2 regions of the Streptomyces sp. AM6-12 genome follow, and region 2 is predicted to be linked to the other one. Evidence: riboswitches for the same ligand, from Rfam matches in the RefSeq annotation. Region 2 holds a riboswitch; the other holds the start of a gene.

Region 1 (7,428 bases), 1.1 Mb from region 2:
GGGAACAGCTGTGCAGCCTGGGCAATGCCGAGCTGTTCCGCACCTGTGCGCGCCTCGCCTCGCACAACGGTGGGGGAGACGAGGACGCGGTGACCCAGGCCACCCACCTGACGTTGCGCATGCTCGCCGAGCGTATCGAGCAGCTCACTGGACAGATCGACGAGCTGAAACAGCGCCTAACTGGGCTCGTCGAACGTCACGCCCCACAGCTGCTCGTACCGGTGGGTATCGGTCCGGACAGCGCGGTCACTCTCCTGATCACCATGGGGGACAACCCAGAGCGGCTGAACACCGAGGCATCCTTTGCTGCCCTTTGCGGAGTCAGCCCCATCGAGTACTCCTCCGGCCGGCGGCGCACGCGTCGGCTCAACTACGGCGGCGACCGGCAGGCCAACGCCGCCCTGCACCGCATCGTCTTCACCCGGCTGCGCCATGACCCGCGCACCCAGGCGTACTACGAACGCCGCACCCAGGAAGGCAAGACCCGACGCGAGATCATCCGATGCCTCAAGCGATATGCCGCCCGAGAAGTTTTCAACCTGGTCAGAGCGGTACCTGGCGTCCCCCTGTTATAGGGGCGTCTGTGACAGCGCCTGTGACAGGCCGGTGATAGGGCAAGGCCGCGCTGGGGAGCATGCCGGCGGGGCCTCGGCCGGAGCCACGAGACGAAGCCCCACGGGAGCACTCCGGTGGGGCTTCGTCTTCGAGCTCGACTGTGCTTGCGCGCATGACGCGCTCGACTCCTCATGCAGTTCGTGTTCCTGTGATGCGCTTGGCGACGCTGGATTTGCGATCGCAGCCAGCAAGACGGGACCCATGAGGTCACGCGGCCCCGCAGGGAAGCCGGGCGGGTGGATGTGCGACGTCGTGGCCATCGCTGGTGCTGCACCCCGTGATGAAACCGGACTTGGTCGTACGTGCCGGGCGTTCTGCGGTGACAGGGCACAATAGTCCGCACGCGGTGGCTGGGGGAGCGGCTCTGGGGAGGGCGTTGTGAAGTTCAGAAAGCGAACGCTGGAAATGCTTGGCGACCTCATTTGCGGGAACCTCGGTGCGGCGGATCCTCAAGCTGATGCCGAGCCTGCATATTTTCCGTATCGCTCAAGCAGCTACATCACTGAGTTTTTCGCCGAACTCGACATGGATTGGGAACACGACGGTTCGACGCGGCACCGCTGGGTCGCAGGGGTGCTGGAACAATTGCTGGCAGAGCCGCACGAGGGGCCTTCGCACCCACCGGAGTCCTTCTGTAAGGTGATCGACCACCTGATGAATCCGGCGGATGCCCTCAATGAGGGTCTCGACCGGCCCAATGCCCTGCGCTTGCTGAACAATGCGCTCGCCCGGGAAGGGTTCGAAGCCTTCTACGGGGAGGACCAGCACTGCTACCTGCGCCATATCGGAACGAACACTGTCTCGATGTTGGCCAAGAACCCACATCGTCCGTTGAGCGTTGCCGAGATGCAGCGGCGTACCGCACTTGCCGCGTTTCTGGACACGTGCAGCGAGGATGCACTCATTGAGGAAGTGCTGCTGCCACTGTTCCGGCAGCTGGGTTTTCACCGGATCACGGCGGCCGGGCACCGGGACAAGGCGCTGGAGTACGGCAAGGACATCTGGATGCGGTACACCCTGCCGACCCAGCACTTCCTGTACTTCGGCATCCAGGTGAAGCGCGGAAAGCTGGACGCCACCGGAAGGTCCAGGGCGGGCAATGCCAACATCGCCGAGATCCACAACCAGGCCCTGATGATGCTGGCGCACGAGATCTTCGACCCCGAGACCAACCGGCGCGTTCTTGTCGACCACGCGTTCATCGTGGCCGGCGGGGAGATCACCAAGGCTGCCCGCAACTGGCTGGGCAACGCTTTGGACGCGGCGAAGCGGAGCCAGATCATGTTCATGGATCGCGATGACATCCTGAACCAGTTCGTCGTCACCAACCTGCCGCTTCCCGCAGGCGCACCGCTCCCAGATACGGTGCCTTCCACGGGTGCCAGAGAAGCGCCGTTCTGATGCGATCGATGTAAGTCGTCTCGCCTGTTTGCTGGCCTTGCCTCGGCGGCGTCTGTCCCGTCAGTACAGCGGAGGCGGGGCCGGTTCGAGGGCGTGCCACTGCCAACTGGCAGGCGGTGGCGTGCGCTAGCCTCGATCTTGCATGAGGGTCCGCCGGCGGAGTCGGTGGACCCTTTCGCTTTCCGGAGCTGATGGTGGGCAGGCCGGCGGCCCGGCTGTCGCGTCGGGTGAGCGCCGGGTTCCACTGCCCGGGGCGGGTGATGTCGTCGTTGGGACGGTGGAAGGTTGCTGGTCAGCCGGGGCTGGGGAGGAGCGCGAGCCGTTCGAGGGCGGCGGTGATCTCGCCTGCCCAGGGCCAGTGTTGGGCGAGGCGGAGAATCCTGCGTCGGCCGGTGGTGACGAGCTGAGCGGCCGCGGAGATCAGGCGGAACCGCAGGCGGCGGGGTTCCCAGAGTCGGGCCTTGCCGGTGAGTGCGAGCATGGGCATCCAGGCGAGCAGGTCGAGGGCGATCTGGACGATCTCGAGCCAGACCTTGTTCTGGGCTGTCGTGTGGAGGGGCAGGTTGCGCAGGCCGGTGGCCCGGGCGGCCCGGATCCGGTCCTCGGCCCGGGCCCGCAGGCGGTGGCGGAGTTCGAGCTCGGCGATCGGCCGGTCAGGGGTGTTGGTCGCGAAGCACGTGATCCGCATGCCGTCCGCGTCCGTGATCCTCAATTGGGCGCCAGGATGGGGACGTTCCTTTCGGACGATCAGTCGCATGCCCTTCGGCCAGCCGTCCAGGACCTTGCCGGCGAGTTCGGCGACCCAGGCCCCGTCACGGGCCTCACCGTCGGTCTCGACGGCCGGGGTCCAGGCTGAGGCGGGGACCTTCAGTACGTGTTCGTGGATCGCTTCGGTGATCACCATGCCGACCGAGTAGGACAGCCATCGTCCGCGCTGGGCGAGCCAGGAAACGAAGTCGTGGGTGCCGCCCGCGGAGTCGGTGCGGATCAGGGTCTGCCTCCCTCGCCGGTAGTGCTTCGGCAGCTGGGCCAGGGCAAGTTGGGCGGTGGTGATGTGGTCGGCTGCCGTGTTGGAACCCGCGTTTCCCGGCCTGAGGAGGGCGGCGACGGGCTCACCGGTTCCGCCCGGTCCGTGGTCGAGGAAAGCCGTCAGCGGGTGATGGCCGTAGGTCTTCTTCCAGGTCGCGGCCGCGTCCTCCTTGTCGGAGTGGGCGATCACGAGGACGCCGTCGAGATCGATGACGACCTGGCCGTGGGCGTCCGGGGCGTTCTTGCCAGCCAACGACCAGGCACGACTACGGACTTCGGACCGTGCGGAGCGGATGGCCTGCAGGGCTTTCTCGCCGGAGGTGGCGAGGGTGTCGATCAGGCGGGAGATGGTCGGGTCGGAGGCGACCGGGCCGAAGACGGCCGGCTCACACCGCAGCATCGCGACATCCGCGAGGCAGTCCCCGCCCAGTGCGACCGTCAGAGCGACGTCCAGGAGGGCCTTGCCTGGATCGTGGACGGCCCGCGGCTTCCGCCAGGGAGCCAGAGCCTGGGATATGGCCTGGTCAAGACCGGTCTTGCGGACCGTTTCGACGAGCAGGACCGAACCGGCCTGGGAGACGACCTGGCGGCCGTCGTCCTGGACACGGACACGCGGGTAGGACCCGATAGAGTGCTTCACCTGGGAAGTGCCTCCGGCGGCGGCAGGAACAAGGACCTCGACAATCCTCATTCTTGCTGGTCAGAGGCACTTTCTGCTTTCCTGACCGCCTGTCGGACAGCCCACCTCGTGAAAGCGCGAGGCTAGGTGGCCGCCGGGGAGCGCGGCGACAGCCTGCTGCCGCCCTGACGACGTAGCCCCCCGGATGTCCTGCTCGTGATCGTCTTGTCACTGGTCACGGCAGGCGCGTACGAAGGGCTCCCGCGGGCACGCCGTCGCGGGAGCCCTTCCGCGCGGTGGGCAGGTGACGGTGTCGCGGCAGTGATGGGATGATGACCGGCGACATAAGGCGACGGCGGTCCGAGGAAGCCGGTGTGAATCCGGCGCGGTCCCGCCACTGTGACCGGTGAGCGAGTTCCGGCAGGCCACCGCCCCAGGAACGGGTGGGAAGGCGGGGCGAGCGGCGACCCGGGAGCCAGGAGACTCACGCGGTCGCCTCCTCCAGCAACGCCGGGGCGGATCTCCCCGGGAGGGGAGTGGTGTGATGCCCGAGAGGCCGACGGAAGAGGCGTCAGGCGCGCCTATGGAGGCGAACGGTCCGGTGCCGTGCCGAGTGGTCGTATGCCGCGATTGCTGCTGTGGCAGCCCCAAGGTGACCGGAATCGATCACGCCGCACAGACCGCGCGACTGCGGGCGGAGGTGCCGGTGCGCATCTCCGACTGCCTTGACGTGTGCGATCAGGCCAACGTCATCGTCGTACAGCCGTCCGCCGTGGGCCGTGCCGCCGGTGCGCGGCCGGTGTGGCTGGGGCTCGTCAACGACACGGACGCGACGGAGGACATCATCGCCTGGGTACGCGCCGGCGGCCCGGGAGTCACTCCGTTGCCGGACATCCTCGACCTGTATGCCTTCACCCCTCCACGCCGCACTGTTACTTCCTGAGGCTTGCGCGCCGTTGGGCTCCGCCCCCGTAACGCCGGAGACCTGATGTCGCGAAGTCTGACTGAGGCTCGTCAAATCCCCATACAATGAGCACAGTTCGACCGCACACAGGACGGTGATCGGTGTGCGCGCGAGCTGTCAGCACGACAACCGCATAGGCGCGTGACTGGGGGAAGCCGGTGGGAGACCGGCGCTGACCTGCAACCGTGTGCGGCCGTGAGGCTGCGAGTCGGGATACCCGGCGCGTGCCGTGATCGCTTCCCACTGTCATGGTCTGCAGCGCGGAGCCGAGAGCCTCGTTCGGGTCACCCTGGCCTGGTGCGTCCAGTCGTCGTACAGCACGGCGACGGGCCCGCCAACCCAGGTGCCGGCCCGCTCGTACGGCGATGGGCTGCGGGCCACCCCATCAGGAAGGCTCGAGCCTTGCACCGTACATCCGCACGTCGCACCATGATGGCCGCAACCGCCCTCGGACTCGCCCTCGCCTCCGCGCCGGCCGTCGCGCACGCCGACAGCACGCCGGGCACGAACGCTCCCGTCAAGGTGACCCTGACCGTGCAGGGACCGGACGGCGTGCTGTTCAAGGGGAAGATCAGAACCCGCGGTCACGAGGTCACCACCGCGACCGGCGGTACGCACAGATGCGACGGCACCAACGGCGGCGCCAACCCGTCCGCCGTGCCGACGCCGACGGCGGCCCTCGACGATGCCGCGAGCAAGCGGCACTTCACCTGGGACGGCACCTGGTACACATCGTTCGACGACTACTCGGTCGACACCATCAAGAACGTTAGCGGTGGTGGGAGCGCCTACTGGAACATCTCGGTCAACGGCACGTCCACCCCGGTGGGCGGCTGCCAGTTCAAGCTGAACGCCGGTGACAAGGTGGCGTTCACCTGGACGGCGTTCTGATCCCTCCTCGTCGTCACCGGCTGGGGAACGGACGTGCCTCGACCGGTGTGACCGGCTCTCCGGTCCGCACGCCGTGCAGGAGGTGGGCGATCACCTCCGCACCGCGCACCACTCGTGGCCCCGGGCGGTTGAAGTAGGACGGTCCGTCCAGCACCCACACACGGTCGGACCGGACGGCGGGCAGGTCCGACCAGCCTGGCAGTCCGGTGAGCAATGCGGCTTCACGCAGGGTGCGTTCGGGCGGGAAGCCGCACGGCAGGACCATGACCACGTCCGGCTGTGCGGCGCGTACCGCCTCCCAGGTCATCGGCTTGGTGTGCTCGCCCGGCGCGGCGAGGAGAGGTTCGCCGCCGGCGGCCGTGATCTGCTCGGGCACCCAGTGCCCGGCCGGCCACAGCGGGTCGAGCCACTCGATCGCCACCACCCGTGGCCGGGCACGTCGCGCGATCGCCTCACGGACCCGGTCCAGCCGGGCCAGCAGCGCCGCTCGCTTGCGCTCGGCGTGGTCCCGTACGCCGAGCAGCTCGCCCACCGTGACCAGGCAGTCCAGGACGTCGTCGAGGGTGCGGGGCTCCAGGCTGAGGACACGGGTGTCGGCGTCGAGCAGTCGTACCGTGCGGCTGACCTTCTCGTACGAGACTGCGCACACGTCGCACAAGTCCTGGGTGAGGATCACGTCGGGACGCAGGGCAGCCAGCGCCTCGGTGTCGAGCGTGTACAGCGACGAGCCCGAGTGCGCCGACCCGCCGACGGCGTCGGAGATCTCCCTGCTGGACAGCGCGTCCTGGTCGAGGTCCGCGCCGGTCACCACGGGTACGGATGCCACCTCGCGCGGTGGCCAGTCGCACTCGTGGGTGCGGCCGACCAGCTGGTCCGACAGTCCGAGCTCGGCGACGATGTCGGTCGCGGCGGGCAGCAGGGAGACGATGCGCATACCCCGACTCTAGGTCCCGCCGCGTCCGACAGGGCTGCCGTCAGGCGCCCCAGCGCACGGCGATCGTGTCACCGACGCCGACGACCGCGCCCCGCGTGGCGGAGGTGAACGACGAGCCGTCGATGCTGACCTTCCACGTGTTGGATCCGCTGTTGGCCTTGCCGTTGACAGCCGTGATGGTGCCGGTGCCGGAGGACGGGGCCACACTCGTGACGCAGCCGGACGGCGTCGCGCCGCTCGTGGCCGCGTCGAGGACGGCGCCCAGTGTGGTCGTCGAGCCGGTCGGGGTAAGGGCGACGGAGCACACCTTCAGGTTGCCCGCGCCGTCGTCCACGGTGAGCGCCAGCTTCGTCGCCGTACCGGAGGTGAGGGAGGACTGGCCGACCCACTGCGGCGCACCCGGCGTGGTGGGTACCGGCGGCGTGGCCGTGAAGCCGCCGCCAGCCACCGCCCGCAGTCCGTCGATCGAGGAGTACGCCGTCGGGGAGGTGTCGGAGGGCAGGTACTTGAATCCGCCGCCCGGGTTGAACTGCTGCGCGATCAGGAAGTCCACCGGTGTCTTGCCCATGGAGGTGCGGAAGTCACCGGTCTGCGGGTCGATGCCGCAGGCGTTGAGGCCGGATACCGCCCATCCGTTGGAATCGGTGTTGACGCCGAACATGGCGTTGAAGGCGCCGCTGTTCGGCACGAGCTTGCTCTTGAGGAACGCCTTGGCCTGCACGATGTCGGTGTCGGTGTTCGGCACGCCCGACACGCACAGCGCGGCCATCGCGGCTCCGGTCATGTCGATGTCGCTCGCGGCGGAGAGCTGGCTGGGATTGCCCTCGGCCTTGCTGTAGTTCCAGCCGCCGTCGTTGTGCTGGTTGGCCCGCAGGCGGGTGACGACGGCGTCGCGCAGCGCCTGCGGGATGCGGGCCTGCCCGGCCTGGGTCTTGGCGCCGTTCAGGGCGAGGGCTGCGAAGACGGTGCCGTTGA
Region 2 (7,428 bases):
GCGGTGCCATATGGGCGCGGGCGGCGAGCTGTTCGACGGTCACCTCCAGGTCGAGGTGCTCCTCCATCCACACCAGCACCTCGCCGACGGTGTCGCAGGGTGCCTTGGGCAGCGGCCGCTCGATGAACTGGGCCTGGCCGCCGTCCCGGTGCGGGGGCACCACCATCCGGCGGGCGATCTTGTTGGCGACCTCGGGCCCCTGCTCCTTGCGCACCAGATGCAGACAGGCGTCGATGCCGGCCGCGGTGCCGGCGGAGGTGATCACCGGGTCCTCGTCCACATAGAGGACGTCCGGCTCGACGGCGAGCCGGGGATAGCGCCGGGCCAGCTGCTCGGCATGGTGCCAGTGCACCGCGCACCGGCGCCCGTCCAGCAGCCCCGCGGCGGCCAGCACGAACACCCCGGAGCAGACGCTGAGCACCCGGCTGCCCCGCCCGACGGCCCGCCGCAGCGCCGCCAGCAGCTCCGGCGGGTACTCCCGGTCCACATAGCTCTCACCGGCCGGTACGGCGATCAGATCGGCCTCTTCCAGCCGTTCCAGGCCGTGCGGTGTGGACACGGTGAACCCGCAGTGGGTGCCGAGGTCGGGCCCCTCGGCCGAGACCACGGCGAAGTCGTACACCGGCAGTCCCTCGTCGCTGCGGTCGATACCGAACACCTCGCAGACGACGCCCAGCTCGAAGGGGTGCACTCCGTTCAGCAGCACGGCGGCCACGTTCTTGAGCATGCCCCCAGTGTGCCGCAGAGCTGGCAGTAATTCGAGGGTGCTCGGCAGTCCTGCCACTCCCGGTCAGCAGTGTCCGGCAGGACAGTAGTGGCATGACCGGAAACCAGATCCAAGGCCTGATCGGTATGACCGCGACCCTCGGGATCCTCGTCCTCCTGGTCCTTCCCTCGGTGCTCGGCATCGTGCGCGAGCGGCGCATCGACCGGCAGATCAGGAAGGCCCAGGAGGCCCGCGGAGACGAGGAGGCTCAGAAGTCCTCGTCCAGGTCGACGGTGCCCTCCACCGCCACCTGGTACGCCGACGGGCGGCGCTCGAAGAAGTTGGTCAGCTCCTGAACCCCCTGGAGCTCCATGAAGGAGAAGGGGTTCTCCGAGCCGTAGACCGGCGCGAAGCCCAGCCGGGTCAGGCGCTGGTCGGCCACGCACTCCAGGTACTGCCGCATGGAGTCCGTGTTCATGCCCGGAAGGCCGTCACCGCACAGGTCGCGCGCGAACTGCAGCTCGGCCTCGACGGCCTCCCGCAGCATGTCGGTGACCTCCTGCTGGAGCTGCTCGTCGAACAGCTCCGGCTCCTCCTTGCGCACGGTGTCGACCACGTCGAAGGCGAAGGACATGTGCATCGTCTCGTCGCGGAACACCCAGTTGGTGCCGGTGGCCAGGCCGTGCAGCAGACCCCGGCTGCGGAACCAGTAGACGTACGCGAAGGCGCCGTAGAAGAACAGGCCCTCGATGCACGCGGCGAAGCAGATCAGGTTCAGCAGGAAGCGCCGGCGGTCCGACTGCGTCTCCAGCCGGTCGATCGTGTCCACCGAGTCGATCCACTTGAAGCAGAACTCGGCCTTCTCGCGGATCGAGGGGATGTTCTCGACCGCCGCGAACGCCGCCGCGCGGTCCTCCGGATCGGGCAGATAGGTGTCCAGCAGCGTCAGATAGAACTGGACGTGCACCGCCTCCTCGAACAGCTGACGGCTCAGGTACAGCCGCGCCTCGGGGGAGTTGATGTGCTTGTACAGCGTCAGCACCAGGTTGTTGGCGACGATCGAGTCACCCGTCGCGAAGAACGCGACCAGGCGGCCGATCAGGTGCTGCTCGGCCGGGCTGAGCTTCGCGAGGTCGGCGACGTCCGAGTGGAGGTCGACCTCCTCCACGGTCCAGGTGTTCTTGATGGCGTCCCGGTAGCGCTCGTAGAAGTCCGGGTAGCGCATGGGACGCAGGGTCAGCTCGAAGCCCGGGTCGAGGAGATTTTGGTTTCGGGTCATTGCTTTCGGCGCGAAGCGCCGTCCTCCAGGGGTGGTGGTCGGGTGGCGGGCGGGAATTACTGGCAGGCCTCGCAGGACTCGGGGTTTTCCAGGGAGCAGGCCACGGCGTCGGGGTCGGCGGCCTGCTGGACGGGGATGGCCTGCTGCGCCCGGGCGGCGCGGGCGATCCGGGTCGCCGGGCGCGAGCGCAGGTAGTACGTCGTCTTCAGCCCGGACTTCCAGGCGTACGCGTACATCGAGGAGAGCTTGCCGATCGTCGGCGTCTCCATGAACAGGTTCAGGGACTGCGCCTGGTCGAGGAACGGGGTGCGCGCCGCCGCCATGTCGATCAGACCGCGCTGCGGGATCTCCCACGCCGTGCGGTACAGCGCCCGCACCTCCTCGGGGATCCACGCGAAGCCCTGCACCGAGCCGTTGGACTCGCGCAGCGCCTCGCGGGTGCGCGCGTCCCAGACGCCCAGCTCCTTCAGGTCCTGCACCAGGTACGAGTTGACCTGGAGGAACTCACCGGACAGCGTCTCGCGCTTGAACAGGTTGGACACCTGCGGCTCGATGCACTCGTAGACGCCCGCGATGGAGGCGATGGTGGCCGTCGGCGCGATCGCCAGCAGCAGCGAGTTGCGCAGGCCCACCCGCGCGATCCGGGTCCGCAGCGCCGCCCAGCGCTCGGGCCAGGTCTCCTGGACGCCGTAGTGGTCGGGGTGCAGCACACCGCGCGCGGTACGGGTCTGCTCCCAGGCCGGCAGCGGGCCGCTGCGCTCGGCGAGGTCGGCGGACGCCTCGTACGCGGCGAGCATGATCCGCTCGGCGATCCGGGTGGACAGCGCCTTCGCCTCGGGTGAGTCGAAGGGCAGCCGCAGCTTGAAGAAGACGTCCTGGAGGCCCATCGCGCCGAGGCCCACCGGGCGCCATTTGGCGTTGGAGCGGCCCGCCTGCTCGGTCGGGTAGAAGTTGATGTCCACCACGCGATCGAGGAAGGTGACGGCCGTGCGGACGGTCTCGTCGAGCCGCTCCCAGTCGATGTCCCCGTCGGCCACGAACGCGCCGAGGTTGACGGAGCCCAGGTTGCAGACCGCCGTCTCGCCGTCGTTGGTGACCTCCAGGATCTCCGTGCAGAGGTTGGAGGAGTGGATGACCTGGCCCGGCTCGGCGGTCTGGTTGGCGGTGCGGTTGGCGGCGTCCTTGAACGTCATCCAGCCCTGGCCGGTCTGCGCGAGGGTGCGCATCATGCGGCCGTACAGCTCACGGGCCGGCATGGTCTTGCTCGCCAGGCCCTTGCGCTCCGCCGCGCGGTAGGCGGCGTCGAACTCCGCGCCGTACAGGTCCACCAGCTCGGGCACGTCCGCCGGGGAGAACAGCGACCACTGCTCGTCGGCGTTGACCCGGCGCATGAACTCGTCCGGCACCCAGTGCGCCAGGTTCAGGTTGTGCGTACGGCGGGCGTCCTCACCGGTGTTGTCCCGCAGCTCCAGGAACTCCTCGATGTCGGAGTGCCAGGTCTCCAGGTACACCGCCGCCGCGCCCTTGCGCCGGCCGCCCTGGTTCACCGCGGCCACCGAGGCGTCCAGGGTCTTCAGGAACGGCACGATGCCGTTGGAGTGCCCGTTGGTGCCGCGGATCAGCGAACCGCGGGCGCGGATGCGGGAGTACGACAGACCGATGCCGCCCGCGTGCTTGGAGAGCCGGGCGACCTGGTGGTAGCGGTCGTAGATGGAGTCCAGCTCGTCCAGCGGGGAGTCGAGCAGGTAGCAGGACGACATCTGGGGGTGCCGGGTGCCGGAGTTGAACAGCGTGGGGGAGGAGGGCAGGTAGTCGAGCCGGCTCATCAGCCGGTAGAGCGCGGCCACTTCGTCCACGGAGCGCGCCGAGTCGTCCTCGGCGAGGCCGGCGGCGACGCGGAGCATGAAGTGCTGGGGGGTCTCGATCACCTGGCGGGTGATCGGGTGGCGCAGCAGGTAGCGGCTGTGCAGGGTGCGCAGGCCGAAGTAGCCGAAGCGGTCGTCGGCGGCCCGGTCGACGAGCTGGTCCAGCCGGGCGGCGTGCAGGCACACGAACTCGGCGGTCCGGTCGGCGATGAGCCCCTCGCGGTGCCCGACGGCAACCGACTCGGTGAACGACGTCACGCCCTGCGAGGCGGCCTCGGCGCGGATGGAGAGGGTCAGCAGCCGGGCGGCGAGCCGCGAGTACGCGGGGTCCTCGGAGATCAGGCCGGCCGCGGCCTCGGTCGCGAGTTCGCGCAGCTCCGCCTCGTCGGCGTGGGCCGAGCGGCCGCGCAGCGCGGCGGCCGCGACCCGGCCGGGATCGGCGTCGGGGAGGTCCCCGGTCAGCTCGGTCAGGGTCCGCAGCAGTGCGGCACCGGGACCGTCGTTCTCCAGGCCCTGGGCTGAAGCCGGTTCGGCTGGCGCGATGGTCACGTGGGGCTCTCCCTCGCTCGGCACGGGGCCTGGCGGAGGGCAGGGGGCAGCCACGAGCGCACACGGCGTCGCGTCCACCGGCCCACTCCACGAGGCCCGGACGTCTCAGAGCACCCGGACCGGTGGGCCGGGTGCGCTGCCGGCAGGTCCTCGGACTGACTCCTGTGCGCGGATGCGCACAAGTACACCGTTGCGGGACAGTTCCGGATTCGCACCGGATTCCCCTGCGACGACAGCGACCATGAGCATACATCTAGTGCCGGGTCGTCGTGCCACCCCCAGATGTTGTGTCGTCGCCGATCTCAGAGCGTCAACTGGTAGGTGAGCAGAGTGAGGTCCGCCAGCTCCGGGAGGGGCTGCCAGTCCCGCTCGGGCGTGCGTATGAAGCCCAGCCGTTCGTAGATGCGGTGGGCGCCGCACATGGCCCGTTGCGTGGAGAGCACGATCGCGCGGCAGCCTGCCACGGCGCGCGCCCGCTCGGCACAGGCCCGCACCAGCGCCTCGCCGGCCCCCCGGCCGCGGGCCGCCTTGTCCACCGCCAGCATGCGGATCTCGGCCTCGCCGGGGCGGGCGATGTCGGCCATGGGGCCGGGGGCGGGGACGAAGGTGACACCGCCGAGAAGGACCTCGTCGTCGGTGGCCACCAGCACCTCGGCCGCCGACGCCCTCTTGGCCACGTCCCTGAGCTGGTCGAGGTACGGGTCGCTCTCACCGAAGTCCAGGAGGCCGTCCTGGAGATAGGCCTGCGCGGTGATCTCGCCGAGCGCGTCGTACTCGGACGGGAGAACGGGTCGGATGCGAAGGGTCATGGCGAGGAGTGTGTACGACGACGGGCCGCCGGAGCACGTGCTTTCCGGCGACCCGCCACGGTGCGCGCTTTTCGGGCGCGGACTCTCGTGGGCTCTAGTGGGCGCTTCCCGCCGTGGCCGGCGGCAGCTCCACCTGGACGCCCGGATCGCCCGCGTCCGCCGTGTAGTCCTCGGGACGGGTCTCGTCGACGCCCTCGGGGGCCTTCACGGCCTTCAGGACGACGGTCAGCACGACCGTGACGAGGACGTTGAGCACGAACGCCGTCATGCCGATGTAGCCGATCTGGCCGATGCCCGGAATGTCGTCGGCGGAGCCGCCGAAGTGCTTCTGGGTCGGCGAGGCGACACCGTACGCGGCGAGGGTGCCGTAGACCATGCCGACCGCCCACCCCGCGAGCAGCGCCCAGCGGTGGAACCAGCGCGTGAACAGGCCGCCGACCAGGGCCGGGAAGGTCTGGAGGATCCAGATGCCGCCGAGCAGCTGGAAGTTGATGGCGACCGTCTTGTCCATGCCGAGCACGAAGACCAGCGCGCCGACCTTCACCAGCAGCGACACGAACTTGGAGACCTGCGCCTCCTGCTTCGGCGTGGCGTCCGGCTTGATGAAGTCCTTGTAGATGTTGCGGGTGAACAGGTTCGCCGCCGCGATCGACATGATCGCCGCCGGCACCAGCGCGCCGATGCCGATCGCCGCGAACGCCACGCCGGCGAACCAGTCCGGGAACATGTCCTCGAACAGCTGCGGGATCGCCAGCTGACCGTTGCTGACCTTCACCCCGGCCGCGATCGCCATGAAGCCCAGCAGCGCCAGCAGGCCGAGCATCAGGGAGTACAGCGGCAGGATCGTGGTGTTGCGGCGGATCACGTTGCGGCTCTTGGAGGAGAGCGTCGCGGTGATCGAGTGCGGGTACATGAACAGCGCGAGCGCGGAACCGAGCGCCAGCGTGGCGTACGTCCACTGCCCGGCGGGCGGCGGCGCGAGCGCCCCGCGCGGCTTGCCGGTGGCCGGGTTGACCTGGCTGAACGCGTGGGCCGCCTTGGCGAACACGTCGTCGAACCCGCCCAGTTTGATCGGGATGTAGATGATCGCCACACCGATCACGATGTAGATCAGCGCGTCCTTGACGAACGCGATCAGCGCGGGCGCCCGCAGCCCCGAGGAGTACGTGTACGCCGCGAGCACCGCGAACGCGATCAGCAGCGGCAGGTCCTTCACGAACGCGTTGGTGTTGTCGCCGCCGCCGACGCCCATCACGTCCAGCACCGCCTGGATGCCGACGAGCTGGAGCGCGATGTACGGCATCGTCGCCAGGATGCCGGTCACCGCCACCGCGAGCGACAGCCCCTTCGAGCCGAACCGGCCGCGCACGAAGTCGGAGGTGGTGACGTACCCGTGGCGGTGCGAGACCGACCACAGCCGCGGCAGGAAGGTGAAGATCAGCGGATACACCAGGATCGTGTACGGCACCGCGAAGAAGCCGGACGCGCCCGCCGCGTAGATCGCCGCCGGTACGGCCACGAAGGTGTACGCCGTGTACAGGTCGCCGCCGAGCAGGAACCAGGTGATCCAGGTGCCGAACGACCGTCCGCCCAGGCCCCATTCGTCCAGCGTGTGCTCGTTCTCGGCGCGGCGCCAGCGCGCGGCGAGGAAGCCCAGGACCGTGACGGCCAGGAAGAAGAAGATGAAGACGCCGAGCGCGACGCCGTTGACTCCGGTCTTCACTTCGCGGCACCCCCCTGCGCGGCACGGCGGGTGCGCTGGTCGTGCTGCCAGAGCTTGTACGCGAGCATGGTGAGGGCGGTGGAGATCAGCACCCAGGCCATCTGGTACCAGTAGAAGAACGGGATCCCGATGAACGCCGGGTCCGTCTTCGCGTACGAGCCGACCCACAGCATCGCCACGAACGGCGCGACCAGACAGATGCCGATGACCACGCGCAGCGGTGTCACCACCGGTGGTCTCACTTCGGGCGTTTCAGACATGCTGCGGCTCCGTCCCCTCGTAGATCACCTGTGTAATGAGCAGGCAATCTAGGTGACGGTGTCGCGGCAGAGGAAGACCCTGTCCGCAGGTCGGTATATCGATTCGGCGAAGGCCCCTCCGGGTCCTAGTCCACCGGGCGCTTGAGCCGGGCGACGAACTTGTACCGGTCGCCCCGGTACACCGAGCGCACCCACTCCACCGGAAGGCCCTCGCGGTCCAGCGAGTGCCGGGAGAGC

What was found. Region 2 has a riboswitch for cobalamin ahead of ACE4Q9_RS11260 (ribonucleoside-diphosphate reductase subunit alpha). Riboswitches for the same ligand answer to the same signal wherever they lie in the genome.
Region 1: another riboswitch for cobalamin. It lies ahead of ACE4Q9_RS06265 (DUF4430 domain-containing protein); the one in region 2 lies ahead of ACE4Q9_RS11260 (ribonucleoside-diphosphate reductase subunit alpha).

Annotation. Positions count from the first base shown of each region.
Region 1 covers NZ_JBIQWN010000001.1:1,388,492-1,395,919, reverse strand. Annotated here, with positions in the region: gene ACE4Q9_RS06285 (IS110 family transposase) at 1-575, shown strand, start outside; gene ACE4Q9_RS06280 (hypothetical protein) at 994-2,016, shown strand; gene ACE4Q9_RS06275 (IS1380 family transposase) at 2,309-3,685, opposite strand; cobalamin riboswitch at 4,027-4,150, shown strand; gene ACE4Q9_RS06270 ((2Fe-2S) ferredoxin domain-containing protein) at 4,248-4,607, shown strand; cobalamin riboswitch at 4,724-4,868, shown strand; gene ACE4Q9_RS06265 (DUF4430 domain-containing protein) at 5,031-5,519, shown strand; gene ACE4Q9_RS06260 (cobalamin-binding protein) at 5,533-6,453, opposite strand; gene ACE4Q9_RS06255 (hypothetical protein) at 6,494-7,428, opposite strand, start outside.
Region 2 covers NZ_JBIQWN010000001.1:2,532,131-2,539,558, reverse strand. Annotated here, with positions in the region: gene ACE4Q9_RS11275 (GlxA family transcriptional regulator) at 1-727, opposite strand, end outside; gene ACE4Q9_RS11270 (hypothetical protein) at 820-1,062, shown strand; gene ACE4Q9_RS11265 (ribonucleotide-diphosphate reductase subunit beta) at 975-1,985, opposite strand; gene ACE4Q9_RS11260 (ribonucleoside-diphosphate reductase subunit alpha) at 2,042-4,399, opposite strand; cobalamin riboswitch at 4,523-4,658, opposite strand; gene ACE4Q9_RS11255 (GNAT family N-acetyltransferase) at 4,702-5,208, opposite strand; gene mctP (monocarboxylate uptake permease MctP) at 5,303-6,931, opposite strand; gene ACE4Q9_RS11245 (DUF3311 domain-containing protein) at 6,928-7,191, opposite strand; gene ACE4Q9_RS11240 (GntR family transcriptional regulator) at 7,317-7,428, opposite strand, start outside.